DNA from 2 places in the Methylobacterium mesophilicum SR1.6/6 genome. Region 1 is predicted to be linked to the other one. Evidence: riboswitches for the same ligand, from Rfam matches in the RefSeq annotation. Region 1 holds a riboswitch; the other holds the start of a gene.
What was found. A riboswitch is a leader RNA that binds a small molecule or an ion and turns the genes downstream of it on or off. The one in region 1 is predicted to bind cobalamin.
Positions count from the first base shown of each region.

Region 2: linked by a shared signal. The riboswitch ahead of MMSR116_RS32585 (TonB-dependent receptor) and the one ahead of MMSR116_RS15150 (CbtB domain-containing protein) in region 1 are both predicted to bind cobalamin.

Region 1 covers NZ_CP043538.1:3,182,099-3,189,507, forward strand. The annotation lists gene cobN (cobaltochelatase subunit CobN) at 1-2,279, opposite strand, end outside; gene cobW (cobalamin biosynthesis protein CobW) at 2,327-3,361, opposite strand; gene MMSR116_RS15140 (DUF1636 domain-containing protein) at 3,358-3,759, opposite strand; gene MMSR116_RS15145 (CbtA family protein) at 3,752-4,489, opposite strand; gene MMSR116_RS15150 (CbtB domain-containing protein) at 4,506-4,688, opposite strand; cobalamin riboswitch at 4,723-4,917, opposite strand; gene MMSR116_RS15155 (S10 family peptidase) at 5,225-6,808, opposite strand; gene MMSR116_RS15160 (DNA polymerase III subunit chi) at 6,811-7,263, opposite strand; gene MMSR116_RS15165 (CTP synthase) at 7,331-7,409, opposite strand, start outside.
Region 2 covers NZ_CP043538.1:4,918,950-4,926,358, reverse strand. The annotation lists gene MMSR116_RS23350 (AAA family ATPase) at 392-925, opposite strand; gene MMSR116_RS23345 (DUF6925 family protein) at 937-1,902, opposite strand; gene MMSR116_RS23340 (ABC transporter ATP-binding protein) at 1,880-2,695, opposite strand; gene MMSR116_RS23335 (iron chelate uptake ABC transporter family permease subunit) at 2,692-3,813, opposite strand; partial or broken gene MMSR116_RS32585 (TonB-dependent receptor) at 3,865-4,281, opposite strand; cobalamin riboswitch at 4,497-4,703, opposite strand; gene MMSR116_RS23330 (HoxN/HupN/NixA family nickel/cobalt transporter) at 4,803-5,858, opposite strand; gene MMSR116_RS23325 (TonB-dependent receptor) at 6,263-7,409, opposite strand, start outside.

The DNA.
Region 1 (7,409 bases):
AGGGTCGTGAGGTTCCGCCCGGTGGGCAGCACGTCGGCCCGGCCTCGCGACGGAGAGCCCGAGGGTCCGGGCTGCACGAACCGGCCGCCGAGGGCTGCCAGGAGGCCGGCGCGCTCGCCGGCCGCGCTCGCCACTACCGGTCCGTCGTCATCGTCGGGCGAACGGCCGAAAACGTGCAGGCCATCGCGGAACGTCGTCTCGCCGAGGTCACACAGGTGGGCGTCGAGGCGCGTCAATGCCTCGTCCATCGGCGTGTCGGCATCGATCGCGGCCCCGTCGAGCAGACCGGCCGCCTCGGCCTCCTCCAGAATGGCGCGGGCGATGATCTCCGCGCGGCGCGGGTCGAGGACGCTGGCGGCGGCATACTCCTCCACCAGTTCGCGCAGGCGGGCTGCCTCCGGGGGGAGGTCATGCGCAGTCGTCTGCGGCGTCAGGTGGCCGAGCGCCACGCCGCCGAGGCGGCGCTTCAGCGGAGCGGCCTCGCCCGGGTCATCGACGACGAACGGGTAGATCACCGGCAGGCCGCCGACGCACACAGCCGGCAGGCAATCGGGGGACAGCGCCACCGCCTTGCCGGGCAGCCACTCCGTGGTGCCGTGGGTCCCGAGCTGCACCAGCACGTCGAAGTGCTGCCGCAGGCCGAGATGGAACGCCAGATAGGCGTGGGTCGGGAGGCGCTCCGGATCGTGGTAGCCAGCCTTCCGGTCCGCGTCGCGACCGCGATCCGGCTGGAGGAAGACGGCGAGAGTTCCGCGACCGGCTGTGTCAACCGTGTCGGGTGAAGCCCTGTCCCCGTCGATCACCGCCCGCGAACCTTCCACCATCCGGAAGCGGAACGCACCGTCCACGCAGGTGGCGTCGTCCTCCGGTTCGCCCCACGCCTCCACGAGGGCGGCGCGACTCGTTATGGGAAGGCTGCCGAGCCAGGCAGCATAGACCGCCAGCGGTACGCCGAACGCCGCCGGCCCTTGGGTCAGGGACTCCATCAGCGCGACTGCATCCGGCAGGGCGCCCGCCGCGTATCCGGCCTCCGCGAGGTCGGCGGCGATCGCGCGGGCGCTCTCGGGCGTGTCGAGGCCCACCGCGAACCCGGCCCGGCCGCCGCGGGCCGGATAATCGGACAGGACCATTGCGACACGGCGCGCGGCCGGGGGCCGGGCGGCGAGGCGCAGCCAGCCGGCGGCCCGGTCCGCCAGCGCTCCGATTCCGGGGGCGTAGGGGACGGCCCGGCGCTCGGCGAAGCCAGCGATTTCAGGAGCCTCCTCCTTGAAGGAGATCGGGAAGCCGGAGAGACGACCGTCGAACTCGGGTAGGGCCACCTGCATGGCGAGATCAGCCGCGCCGAGGCCCCGGGCCGACGACGCCCAGGCCGCTTGCGGAGACCCCACGGTGAAGGCCTGCAGCACCGGGCAATCGGCGCCGTCGAGGACGAAGTCGATGCCGTCCTCGCGGGCCGAGAACGCCGTGGCGGCGATCACCAGATCGGGCCGGCGCCTCCGGACGGCGTCGGCCACCGCGGCGGCGGCCTCCGGTTCCTTCAGGCTCGACACCGCCATCGCCAGGACGCCGATCCCGCGGGCGCGCAGCGCGGCCGTGAGCGCGACGAAGGGTGCGGTGTCGCCGCCGAGCACGGCGGAGCGGTAGACCAGCAGCAGGGCCATCGGCGCGGCCGACGACGCTGCGAGCGGAACCGCCGAACCGGCCGCGGCGAGAGCGACGTCGACGGGCAGGACGCCGCAGCCCGCACACCAGGCAAACCCGCGCGGCAGCGGCTGCGGTGGCTCGACCGCGTGGCCGGAACCGGTTCGAGCGGCCAGCATCCGCAGCATCCGCCGCAGATTGTCGATGCCCCCGGCGCGGAAGTAGCCATCGAGGCGGTCGGCGAAGTCCGGGTCGGTCGAGAAGGGGGCGAGCCGCGGGTCGGGGCGGTCGTCGCCGGGCAGCACCGCCAGCACGACACCGTGTGCACGGGCGGCCTCGGCGCAGCGCTCGATCCCGTAGCGCCAGTAATCCAGGCCGCCGAGGCAGCGGATCACCACGACCTTCGCCCGCGTCACCACCCGATCCACGTAGAGGTCGACCGAGAGCGGGTGACGAAGCTTGGCGAGCTTGGCCAGCCGCAGGCTCGGAAGCCCTGGCTCGGCCGCGTGGGCCTGGACGATCCCGGACAGGTCGGTGTCGGTGAAGGACACGACGACGAGATCGCCGGGCTCCTGCCCGAGATCCACAGCTGCCTCACCCTCGTCGAGGGAAACGGAATCGATGCGCACCAGATGCATCGCGGCGGCCCCTCAGAGCGTATCCGAACGGGCGCGCGCGACGGACATCATCCCGCGAGCGCCGCGGCGACCGCGTCCCGGTCGAAGCCCTTCAAGCCGATCACCACGAGCGTGCCGTCGCGCGGTTCGCCCGCCCGCCAGGGCCGGTCGAAGTGGTGGACGACGCGGCGTCCGACCCCCTGCACCACGAGGCGCATCGCCTTGCCCTCAACCTCCGCGAACCCCTTGATCCGCAGCACACCGTCCGTCCCCGCCGCCCGCTCTACACGGGCCGCGAGGTCACCGGCCGTGATTGCCGGGCGGATCGGCAACGCCACGGTCTCGAAATCGTCGTGGTCGTGGTCTTCGCCCTCGCCATGGTGCGAAGGCCGCGCGTCGAGATCGTCCTCGGCCGCCGCACCGAGACCCAGCAGCACCCGGGGATCGATGACGCCGTTCGCGGTCTCGACCACCTTCACGGCGCGGGGCAGATGGCCCTCCACCTCGGCGCGGACGCGGGCGCGTGTCGGCGCGTCGATCAGGTCGGCCTTGTTGAGCACCACGAGGTCGGCACAGAGGAGTTGATCCTCGAACACTTCCTCCAGCGGATTGTCGTGGTCCACCGACTGATCGGCGGCACGCTGGGCCTCCAGGGCCGCCGGATCCTCCGCGAAGGCGCCCGACGCCACCGCCGGCCCGTCAACCACCGCGACGACGCCGTCCACCGTCACGCGCGAGCGGATCGCCGGCCATTGGAAGGCCTGAACCAACGGCTTGGGGAGGGCGAGACCTGAGGTCTCGATCAGGATGTGCTCCGGCGGCTCGGCGCGCGCGAGCAGGGTCTCGAGGGCGGGCACGAAGTCGTCCGCCACCGTGCAACAGATGCAGCCGTTGGGCAGCTCGACGATGGCGTCCTCGGTGCAGCCCTCGACGCCGCAGGCCGCCAGGAACGACTTGTCGAAGCCGACATCGCCGAACTCGTTGACCAGAATCGCGAGGCGGCGACCCTTGGCGTTCTCGACCACGTGGCGAACCAGGGTGGTCTTGCCGGCTCCCAGGAACCCCGTGACGATGGTGCAGGGGATCTTAGACACGATGGTCATTCGGCGGCCTCCAGGGTGCCGGCCGGGAGCGGGCGGGGCTCGGGGAAGGGGGGAATGCGGGCGATGACGCCGGTGCGAAACGCCGCCGGGCGCTCGCGCCACGGCACGATGCCGTCCGTCGTGGCGGCGTACGCGCCGAGGCCGCCGAGGATCGTCTCGGCGGAGGCGGCGGGATCCATATCGCCATACACGTAGGTCCACCGGCCGGCCGACGCCACCGCCACCGTACAGGGCCGCTTACAGACGGAGAGGCACTCCACCGGCTCGATGCGCAGTTGCTGCGCGTCGCCGACCCGCGCCCTCAGGGCATCGAGCAGGCGGGCGCCAGCGCGGGGTCCGTCCGGATCGTCGCCCTCCCGGCGGCAGGTGGTGCAGACATACAGGATCGTCTCAGGCACGGGCAGAACCCCGCGCGTTGTCGCGGGCGAAGGCCTGCCACGCCCAGCCGAACCCGAGCGCGATCATGACCCAGAAGACGAAGCTGATCGCCAGGGAGCGGGCCGCGAACTGGGCGGCGAGGGCGGCCGGAAGCTCGGAGGCGCCCGTCGGGGGCTGGGGCGCGCCGGCCACGTGCGGCGCGATCAGCAGGACGAGGCCGCCCAGGATCGCGATGAGCGAGCGGCGGATCGCGATGAGGTAGAGTCCCATGCCGGTCGCCGCCGCGGTCATCACCCACCACGCCTGACGGGCAGCCAGGGGCGCGGCCTCGCTGCCGGGCAGTTCGGGAGGCAGGCCGAGGCCCGGCGCCAGGGCGACACTGCCGAAGCCCGCGATCGCGAAGGCGAGGCAGGTCGGCGGCGTCGGCTCGCGGCCGCAGGCGAGCATCACGGCGCCGAGCAGCAGGGCGTAGCCGACGCCGCCGACCAGGGTCGCCAGGGCTGTGAAGGCCATGCGCGGCAGGCCCTCCGCGGGCTGCCATTCCGGCGCTGCCTCGGGCGTGGCGTGCTCGTGCCCGCCATGGGCGAGCACGATCGGCAGCGCCTTCGAGGCCTGATGGGAGGGCTCGGCATGCTCGTAGCGCTCAGCGGCGAGGATCAGCGGCGAGGTCAGCGTGAGTTCGAGACCGCTCACGACGGCAGCCGCGATGAAGCCGGCGGCCAGAGCCGCCGACAGAAGCCGGATGATCATCCCTGGGACGCGGGCGTCAGTGGCAGGGGAAGTTTTGCGTATGGCGGAAATCGTGCGCCGCGTTGTGGAACGCGATCGCCGGCGAGAAGCCCACCATGAAGAGCAGGCCGAGACCCAGGACGGCCGCGAGGGCGACGGCGACCGGACGTTCGGCGACGCGGGTGCCGAGGGCGGCGGGGGCGAGGGTCGAAGTGGTCATCTGCCTGTCTCCAGCCGCCCCACCGGCGGCATTTCGGGATCCTGTCGTGACGGCAGGTCTCCTGGCTCGCGGCTCTGCGCGCCGGCCGCCTTCCCGGATCGCTCCGGTGGCACTCTGGCAGGCACTCGCCGCTCACAGTTGCGGGGGCAGCCGCGGATTCGAGGTTCGCACCCCTCACCGCATTCCCTTTTCACCCCGTCGCCGGGGCACCGTCACGGGACCGTTGTAGACGCATGACAGCCTCCGCACAACGGAGACGCGGTGGAATCCTGCGCAGGATCCAGGGTCTGCGCCGGGCGGCGCCATCGGGACGATGTCGCGGATCGTGCTTCGGGCCGGCGAGGACCTCGATCGACGGGACCTGGCTCGCCGGCCACGCGTGCGGCGACTCTCCTGCCCGCCCGGGCCGACGACCGCATGGCCCCGATTCCGGCAGCCGGCCTCGTGCTGAAGTAACCCGGCGCGCTTGCCTTGGTGGCCGAGGATCTGTCGCTATTCGCGGAGGCCCTCAGCTTCGCTTTAAATTCCGGCGGGCTTCAGGGCCGGTCCGCGGAACGCTCGGCCGGCGCGCTCTCGGCGTCGCGCGCTCGGACAGCGTCCGCGTAGAGCCGCTCCACGTCCGTCCGGAATGCCGTGCGTGAATCCGGCCGCGTGTAGAACATGTGCCCGCCCGGGTAGACCGAAAGGCTGAGGCGGCCGGCGGCGTAGGCGGGAACCTGCGCGAGCAGCAGCTTCGAAGCGTAGTAGGGGGTCACGAGATCGGTGAAGCCGTGGGCGACGAGGACGCGCAGGCGCCCGTCGAGGGCGAGCGCGCCCTTGAGGTTCGAGAGCACCTCCGGAGCCTGACGCCCGGACCCCCAGGACCAGCCGCGGTTCACGGCGTTGTTGAGGAGCTCGTAGCGCATGTTGGGTACGGGCCACTTCAACGTACGCGCGTTGAGATCAAGCATCGCGCTGGTGAGCGGCGCCTGCAGGGCGGTGAGCTGCGGATCCTCGAAGCTCGATTGCGCGGCCTCCGGGTTCGGATCCCAACCGGTGATCCCGGTGTCGTAGGCGCTCGTCACGCGGCCGTCCGACCGGTCGATCTCGCGCTGGACGCTCCGCGTCGTGAGCCGCGCCGCCTGGGCGCGGACGAGGCCGGCGTCGAGGCCGACGAGCGGCGCGACCTTCTCGGTCATCCGCGCCACCGCAGCCGCGTCGCCCGGCCCTTTCAGGAGATCCGCCAAGTAGGGCCCCGACGCGTAGGCTTCCGCGTCGGCCAGCAGGTTCGGCCTCGGCACGGTGCCGGCCCGCTCCAGCGCGCCGGCCGCCAGGGAGGGCAGCTTCAGCACGTAGCCCCACGGATTGGCGCGCGGCGTCTCGAGCCAGCCGAAATCGAGCACCGGCGAGAGCAGGACCATCCCCGACAGGCCGACGCCGATATCCTCCTGCAGCTTCTCGGCGATTAGGGGCCCGCGGAATCCGCCGTAGCTCTCGCCGACATAGAATTTCGGGCTCGCCATCCGGTCGTTCACCCGCAGATAGCGGGCGATCACCGCCGCCAGGGTCGAGGCGTCGGAGTCGATCGACCAGTAACTCTTGCCGTTGCCGTCGGCGGCGCGGCTGTAGCCGGTTCCCACCGGGTCGAGGAAGACGAGATCGCTGAAGCCCAGCCACGTGCCGTCGTTGGGCGTCAGCGTGACCGGTTGCGACGGGCTGATGCTGTCCTTGCCGACGGGCAGCCGCCACGGGCCGATCGCGCCGATGTTCAGATAGGCCGACGACGCGCCCGGGCCGCCGTTGACCGCGAAGGTGACGGGCCGCGCGCGACCGGCCTCGGGTGCCATCGTGTAGGCCACGTAGGCGATCTCGGCCTGCAGCTTGCCGGCCTCGTCGACGAGCGGCAGGCTTCCCGCCGTGGCGGTGAAGTCGAGCGTCTTGCCGTCCGGAAGCGTCAGGCTGTGCTTGGTCGTCGAGTCGGGCGGCAGACGACGCCCCTCCGGACCGCGCGGCGCCGGCCGGGCCTCCTGCCGCGACTCCCCCTGTGGATGGCCGTGCGGTGCATCCTGAGCGCGCACGGGTGCGGCCAGCGCCAGAGTTAGGGCGAGGGCGGTGCCCGCGAGACGGATGCTGAGGGTCACGGTCAGGCCTTCTTGTTCCAGCGCCCGGAATCGTCCTGCTGCCAATAAGCGACCGCATGACCCGCATCCTTCGCCTGCTTCCACTGTTCGCGGGCGCGCAGCAGGGCGTCCTGATCGGTTCCATCGAACAGGATGCAAATCCGCTCGTAGGCACCCGCATCGGGCGGGAGATCGGCGCCCTCGACCAGGAAGCGGATCGAGGCTCGGTTCGGGTTCACGTCGCGCAGGGTCAGCACCACGGGCTGACTCCCGGCATCCGGCTCGCGGTCGGTGCCGTGCGGCAGGAAGCTCTCGTCGGAGTAGGTCCAGAGATGATCGTCCAGAGCTTGCAGCCGCTCCTCGCTGGCTGCCTGGACGGCCGCTTGCCAGCCGCGGTCCAGCGAGCGCTCGACGAGGTTCGGCAGCACCTTCTCCAAGGGCTGACGCTGCATGTGGTAGAAGAGGATCTCGGTCACGGCCCCGTCCATATAGGGTGCGGGACCGTCCTGCGAGGAGCGGCGCGCCGCCGCGCCCCGAGCCCCCTCAGACCAGCCGGCTCTGCTCGATCGCCGCGCCGACAAAGCCCTTGAACAGCGGGTGCGGCTCGAAGGGACGCGACTTC
Region 2 (7,409 bases), 1.7 Mb from region 1:
CTGAGCATGAACGCGGGACCACGCTTCCGCTGGCTATGAATTAACGATGGCGGCTTTCCCCATTGCGCGACCGAAACCGGACAGGCTGGAATCCACCCACTGCAGTCCTTCAGAGGCGCCGGTCGACGAGACCGGTGCTGGCCGAAAGCAGAATTACCGCTTCGGAGCGGCGCGGCCGAAAAAGCGGACGGCCTCCTACCGACCCAACGCAGTCACTCATGCACGGCTGCCCGGATCCCGAAAGCAGACACATGTTTCGATGCTACAAGAACGGCGATGCGCCCTTGGTTACCGCCTAGCAGGGCCCGACGGTATTTCAGAGGCAGATGTCAAAGAGGACACCTCTGCTAAGTCGCGATGGCCGATTTGCAGCTCAAACGGTGGGTACGTTTCAAGGCTTAATGAGCTCGACTTGAGCCTGTGGGAGCGAGCGCCACCACGCGTCGGGCGCCAGAAAGGCTTCGTAGGCCAACCGCAGGACGGTCTCCGGCTGACGATGTGACGGGTCAACTCCGCCACGGGCCTCATTGCGGGCAAGGAGTGACTCCCAGGACAGGTCGAACACCTTCCACTCGACCGAGAGCCCGTGCCGCGCGATGACTTGAAGCTCGGCTTCGAACGCCTCGCGGGTCAGATGGGTGTCGGCCATCACCACGTTGAACCCCGCCGCCAGGGCCGCGTCCAGGGCGGCGACCTTCGTGCCGTGGAGGAGTCCGCGTGCCTCTTCGTTCCAGTCCGTTCGTCGGACCTGCCAGTAGACGTGACGGTCCGGCGGCCAGAATGTCTGGCGGAGATCGTCCAGGGTGAGGTGCACCCAGCCCTGCATCGGATCGAAGAACCGGCGCGCATAGGTGGACTTGCCTGATCCCGGGCATCCGATCAGCCCCACCACCCTCTGCCGGCGCGGTTGTGCCTCAACATTCATGGAACGCGGGGTCAGGCATGGTGGGCGGCGTCCTCGTCCTCGTCGAGCTCGGGGTCAGCCTCGACGGTCTCACCGCGCAGATAGCGCGCCTGGACCTCGGCGACACGGCGGGCAGCCTGCGCGTGGCGGTTCGACACGAGGCTGTCCGGGCTGAGGTCCCCGCCGCGCTTGGCCGCGAGCAAGTCAGGATCACCCCACCGGTCGAGGAGGGTCTGGAAGGCGTCGTGCCGGACCACGTCGAAGGCGATCCGCTGGCCCATCATGTCCTTGTAGGGGTGAGCCGGATGAATGCCGGCACAGGGAACCCAGCCTGCCGGAATCGGCGTGGTCGCCGCATGAGTGCGACCGCCGCGCAGGAGCTTGGGCAGGACGTGTGTGTGAGGGCCCTCCGGGCTGGTGCCGCCAGGGCCCGGGATCGGGGCATAGACCTCGATGCGGCCGACCCGGGCGAGGAACACCCGGTGGGGGCTCAGCGCCACGAGTTGGCGACCGATGGGGCTCGCAGGGTCGAACAGCGGCAGTCCGACGCCGGACCGCAGGCAGGCGATGGCCTCCGGGTCGCTCGTGCGCACGCAGGCATCGACCGCCAAGAGACCCAGGCCCAGATCGAACAGGATGGCGTTGCGGTCCCGTTCGCGGGCGGCGTCCCGGTCGGGACCGAGTTCCGTCACCACGCCGCGCCGGTTCATCGCGCAACTCGCTTCAGGCAGGCAAAGGGCGACGGCGTGGTTCCAGCCGGTCGCGACGGCGGTCTCGTAGGCCACCGGACGCAGGTCGGGACTGGGGGCGAGAGCGATGGCGCCCCGCTCCGTTGCAAGACCCATGCGTCCGTCCGGCAGCGGCAACGTGGCCTCGTCGGGGTCGCGCATGAACTCGGCGATAGCCCCGAAGCTGCCGAGGCTCCAGGCGGTGCCGGGGTCGGACAACGCCTCGCGCAGCAGGGTCGTAACCGCGTCAGTCCGTGGTGGTGACGTCATCGCGTTCCTCCGTCTGAGCCCCGGACCGCACCCAGGGCAGGATGTATCGTGTTCCGTCGCAAGCCCAACCCCGCTCGGCCGTGACGCCGAACGCCCTGGCGAGCAGGACATCGCTCAGGGCCTTCTCCGGGCTGCCGTCGGCGATGAGGCGGCCATCGGCCAGCACGACGATGCGGTCGCAGAACCGGGCAGCGAGCGTCAGGTCGTGAAGCACGGCGACGACACCGGTGCCGTCCCGCGCGATGGCCCGAAGCAGCGCCATCGCGTCGAGCTGGTGCGCCGGGTCGAGGGCCGTGACCGGCTCGTCGACGAGAAGCCACGGCGCCTCGACCGCGAGCGCCCGGGCCAGCAGCGCGCGCATGCGCTCGCCCGAGGAGAGGGTCGGCTCGGCTCGGTCGGCGAGATGGAGGATGTCGGTGCGGGCCATCGCGCGAGCGACCGCGGCTTCGTCGGCGTCGGTCGGGGATGCGAAGGCCCGGCGGTGCGGCAGCCGTCCGAGCGCCACGATCTCGCGGACCGTCATCGGCCAGCCGACCCCCGCACCCTGGAACAGGGCGGCTATGTGGCGAGCCCGTTCGTCGCGGCCCATGCCGGCCAGCGGACGGCCTTCGAGGTTGGCTTGGCCGTGGCTTGGGGTAATCAGCCCCGCCAGGACGCGAAGGAGCGTGGTCTTGCCGGCCCCGTTCGGGCCCACCAGCCCGACGAAGCGGCCAGGCTGTAAGATCAGACCGATGTCCGAGAGGATGGTCCGGCCATCCAGCGTCACCAGGGCATCCTGCAGCCCGAGGCTCATGCCCGCCTCCCACGGCTGCGCAGAAGCAACACGATCAGGAACGGCGCCCCGACCAGAGCGGTCACCACGCCGAGCTTGAGTTCCGGCCGGGTGGCAAGCAGGCGCACGCCGATATCCGCCGCGAGGACCAGCACCGCCCCCGCGAGGCCGCTCGGCAGCAGGCATGCCCCAGGACGAGACCCGACGAGTGGCCGCATCAGATGCGGCACGACGAGGCCGTCGAACCCGAAGCTCTCCTCCGGCTTGAGGTTCGGGTTGCCGAAGAAGTTGGACGCCGGGAAGTTCTGGTAGAGCTGGCTGAGGGTCGGTGCCTTGAATCCCGTGCCCACGCTACCCTTCAGGCGCGTCTCGGTGCCGGGCAGGATGTAGCTCGGCGCGACGCGGAACGTGGTGGCGGGCCCGAACTGGTCGTTCTCGTCGTGGCGGATGTTGGCCACGAGCGCGGCGCGGTCGAAGGGCGTCAGTTGCACCTCGCCGTAGCCCGCCGTGTTGCCGTTGCGCGCCTTGAGGGTGCCGGCACCGAACGCGTTCGGATCGTTCGTCAGCAGGCTCTCCTCGTCGCGCTGCGCCCCGAACAGGACGAGGTTGCCGGGCGAGAGAAGGTAGTCGCCGCGGTACTCGTAGCGCAGGCGCTCGCCGAGGCCGGTCGTCGGTTGGATGGCGAACGGGTCGTACTCGTTCTGCTGCTGGCGGTTGAACAGGTTCGAGTAGTTGATCGCGAAGATGTTGTGAAAGCCGACGATGGGCGTCCATTCGGCCTCGTTGCGGGTGAAGAGCTGCTGCACGTCGGCGGCGCTGCGGACCGCGGACGGAAATGCCGGGAAGGTGCTGAAGTCCGTACCGGTGAACAGCAGGCGCGAGTTGATGAACCGCGTGGTCGAGTTGACCCGGAACGTGTCGGTGAACTGGTAGCCGAGCTTCGCCGAGACCGTCTCGTTGTCGTAGTAGTTCGGGTGGATCGGGCGGCCGAAGGGCACGAGGTCGCGCGGCGTGACGGGCGTCGCGGCTGCCCGGAAGTGCTGGATCGACACGGAGTAGTCGAAGCCGTCCTGCGCCCCGCTGATGCGGCCGAACTGGTTGAAGGTGCCGAACGATCCGCCCTCGGTCCGCAGGGTCACGCGCGTCGGTCCCTCGCCCCGCTTGGTCGTGAAGGAGATCACGCCGCCGATGGCGTCACTGCCGTAAAGGCCGCTCTGAGGCCCGCGCAGGACCTCGATGCGAGAGAGGTCGTCGGTCAGCAGCTGACCGAAGTCGAACGAGCCGTTCGAGTTCGAGGGGTCCGTGGCGTCGATGCCGTCGATCAGGACCTTGGTCTGGTTCGAGTTCGCGCCGCGGATGAACACCGATGTCTGCCCGCCGGGGCCGCCCGTCTGCACCACGTTGAGGCCGGGCACCTGTTGCAGGGCGTCCGGCACGGTGCGCCGCTGCTGGTCTTCGAGCACGCGGTCGGTCAGGACCGTGACGCTCGATCCCGTGGCGGCGATGGGCGTCGGCAGTCCGGTAGCGGAAACCGAGATCTCGGAGAGGCTGACCGCCGCCTCGGCCGCAGCCGCTTGCCGGGGGGCATCGGCGAAGGGAGCGGCCACCTGCTGGGCCAGGACCGGCGAGGCGGAGAGAACCACGCTGCCGATGCAGGACGAAACGAGCGCACGCCTGAGCGCGGGAGAGATGAAGCAGGACACGGGACGGCCTCGGGGGACGGCTGTGGCACGTCACCGCGAACGAGGCCTCGGCGGCCGCGTCCTCAAGGGAACCACGGCGCCGCGACACCTCCCAGGACACCCCGCCCGGCAAGCTCCGCGTGTGACCACGGCTGACGGCAGGTCTCCTGGCTCGCGGGTCGTCGCCCTCTCATCGTCTTCCCGGGCGAGGCCGCCCAGTGACGTCGTGATGAAGGACTCGCCGCTTACAGTTGCGGGGGCAGCCGCGGCATCGGCCGAGCCCTCACGGGCGTGACCTCACCACGTTCCCTTTTGATCCCCGAGGGGAACCGTCCCGTTCAAGCTAGGCTGCGGTGTCTCTATCCGTCAACGCATGAAAACAGGTTGTTGAGTCGTGTGTCTTCCGGGACGGATCGGTCGTTGTCCTAAGAGGTGCCCGTGAGTGGTCAGGGAGCATCTGCAGGTCTTACGTCGATACGGTCGAACCGGCCGAGGCGGTAGATCAGGAACGACAGGAGCCACGCCGCCGCGAAGAGGCCGACGATGCCGAAACCCAGCACGCCGAAATGGTCGTTGATCGCGGCCACCCGTTGCCAGAACCAGCCCTGGAGGTTGAGCTTGTCCGCCAGGAGGTTTAGCGCCTCCAGCGTGCCGACCACCAGCGCGACAGCCACCGAGACCAGAGTGATGGTGAGGTTATAGAACAGCTTCCGCATGGGCTGGACATAGGCCCAGCTGTAGGCGCCGAGCATCAGCACGCCATCGGTCGCGTCGATCAGGGTCATCCCAGCGGTGAACAGGGCCGGGAAGACAAGGATCGTCCAGAGGTCTGTGCCCTGGCTCGCCTGAGCGGCCGAGAGCCCGAAGAGGCTCACCTCCGTGGCGGTGTCGAAGCCGAGCGCGAAGAGCAGGCCCAGCGGGTACATGTGCCAGGAGCGCGTCACGAGGCGGAATAGCGGCCGCAGGATCCGGGCGAGCACGCCCTGGTTGGCGAGCAGCATGTCGAGGTCGGCCTCGACGTAGCGGCCGGTGCGCCGCACCTGTCGGAACGCGCGCCAGACGCCCACGAGGACGACGAGATTGACCAAGCCGATAAGGATGAGGAAGGCGGCCGAGACGCCGGTGCCGATCAGGCCGCCGAGTTCCCGGTAGCCTTCCGAGGCCGTGATCAGGCTGGTCGCGGCCAGCGCCACCGCGGCCGCGGCCACCACCACGACGGTGGAATGGCCGAGCGCGAACCAGAAGCCGACCGAGACCGGCCGCTGGCCCGCCTGCATCAGCTTGCGGGTGACGTTGTCGATGGCGGCGATGTGGTCGGGATCGACCGCGTGCCGTAGCCCGAAGACGTAGGCCAGCAGCGCGGTCGAGAGCAGGGCCGGCTGCCCCGCGAACAGGCTATAGGCCCAGGACCAAGCCGCGATGTTGGCCGCAATCAGGACGAGGTAGAGCAGACCGATACGGCGCCGGACGACGCCGGGTGCTGCGTCTTTGGATAGGACCATCCCTTTTATCATCCCCTATCCGTCCGACCTTGCCACGGCCACGCCACGGCGGCTTGCCGGGGCCCCGTCTCCCGCCTGCCCACCGGGTCGATGCACCTCCCGGCCAATGCTTGAGCGGCGCAGGAGCCTTTGCGCGTCTGCCGATGTCCAGATCACCCCGCCGCGCGGCTTTTGCACGGCACGGCGCGTCAGTTCAGTCGCGACGGCCTGGGCGGAGCGCCCCTGGTCTCGCATGATGGCTTCCAGCAGGGGCATCATGCCGACGACGTAGCGATGCGCCCGAGCCATCGAAGCACTCCGTCCGGCATCGCCGCATCGTTTGGGTCGGGCGCCATCACCGACCAGAGCCGGTATCGCGCGCTTCGCGGAGGCGTTCGCGATGACGCCGGATCGATGACGAGGCATCAGAACCGTCCGGCGATGGTGAGGCGCACGGCGGTGGGCTCGACCGGGTGGAACACTCGGTCGATCAGCCCCTCGGCGGGCTCGCCAGGCAAGCGCGAGACGTAGGCGTAGGTGATCTGGTCGGATTTGCTGTTCGTCAGATTCAATACGTCCAGGGAGACGCTGACGCCGTTCTCGAAGGCGTAGCCAACCCGGCCGTTGAAGAGCGCGGTCGGGCGCGAGCGGATGGAGTTGTCCTCGATCAGCGGCCGTGGCCCGAAGTAACGGAAGCGCAGGGAGCCGAACCAGCCGAGCGGCTCGCCGAATGTGATGCCCGCCGAGGCGATGGTGGTGGGAGCTTCCGGGACCCGGTTGCCCACCGGGTCGTAGTCAGAGAAGCGGGCATTGGTGATGGTCAGGTCGCCCTCCAGCGAGAGCCATGACGTCACCGCGTAGCGGTTGGTCCATTCCACGCCGAAGCGGCGGGTCGGGCGGCTCGGTTCGGTCGTGCCGGTGTCGCCCTGGAACAGGTTCTCCGATGCGAAGTCGAGCCGGAACAGGGCGAGGCTCGTCTCCAGCCCGGCGATGGAGCGGTTGCGCAGGCCGATCTCGTAGCCCGTGGAGGGCACGAGGAATGGCGAGCGTGTGGTGTTGAACAGCGACGACGTCGGATCGACGGTGGCGGTCACGCCGCGCACGTCGTTCGAGTGGAAGCCGCCGCCGTAGTTCACGTAGAGTTCGGTGTCGAACCACGGGCCCAGGACGAGGCCGAGCTTCGGGTTCACGATGGCGTCCCGCGCCTTCCCAGAATTGGCGGGCGTGTCGGAGACGACGCTCGCGTAGTAGCCATCGGCTCGGAAGCCGACGCTGGTGCGCAGCCAGTCGGTCCATCGCACCCGGTTGTCGAAGTAGAACGCCCCGCTCGTCTCCAGCACCCGATCGTCGAGCACGCCCGAGCGGAACTGCCGGTTCGTCGTGTTGAACAGGCCGACCCGGATCGAGTCCGTGCGGGTCTGGACGCCGATCTCGTTCTCCATGGGCAGGCCGAAGAGGTCGCCCTGGAAGATGTGCAGGGCCTCGCCGCCGCCGATGATCCGTTGGTCGAGCTGGTGGAACTGGTCGCCGTTGACCGGGTCGTTCAGGAAGTAGGTAAAGTCGTTGAACAGG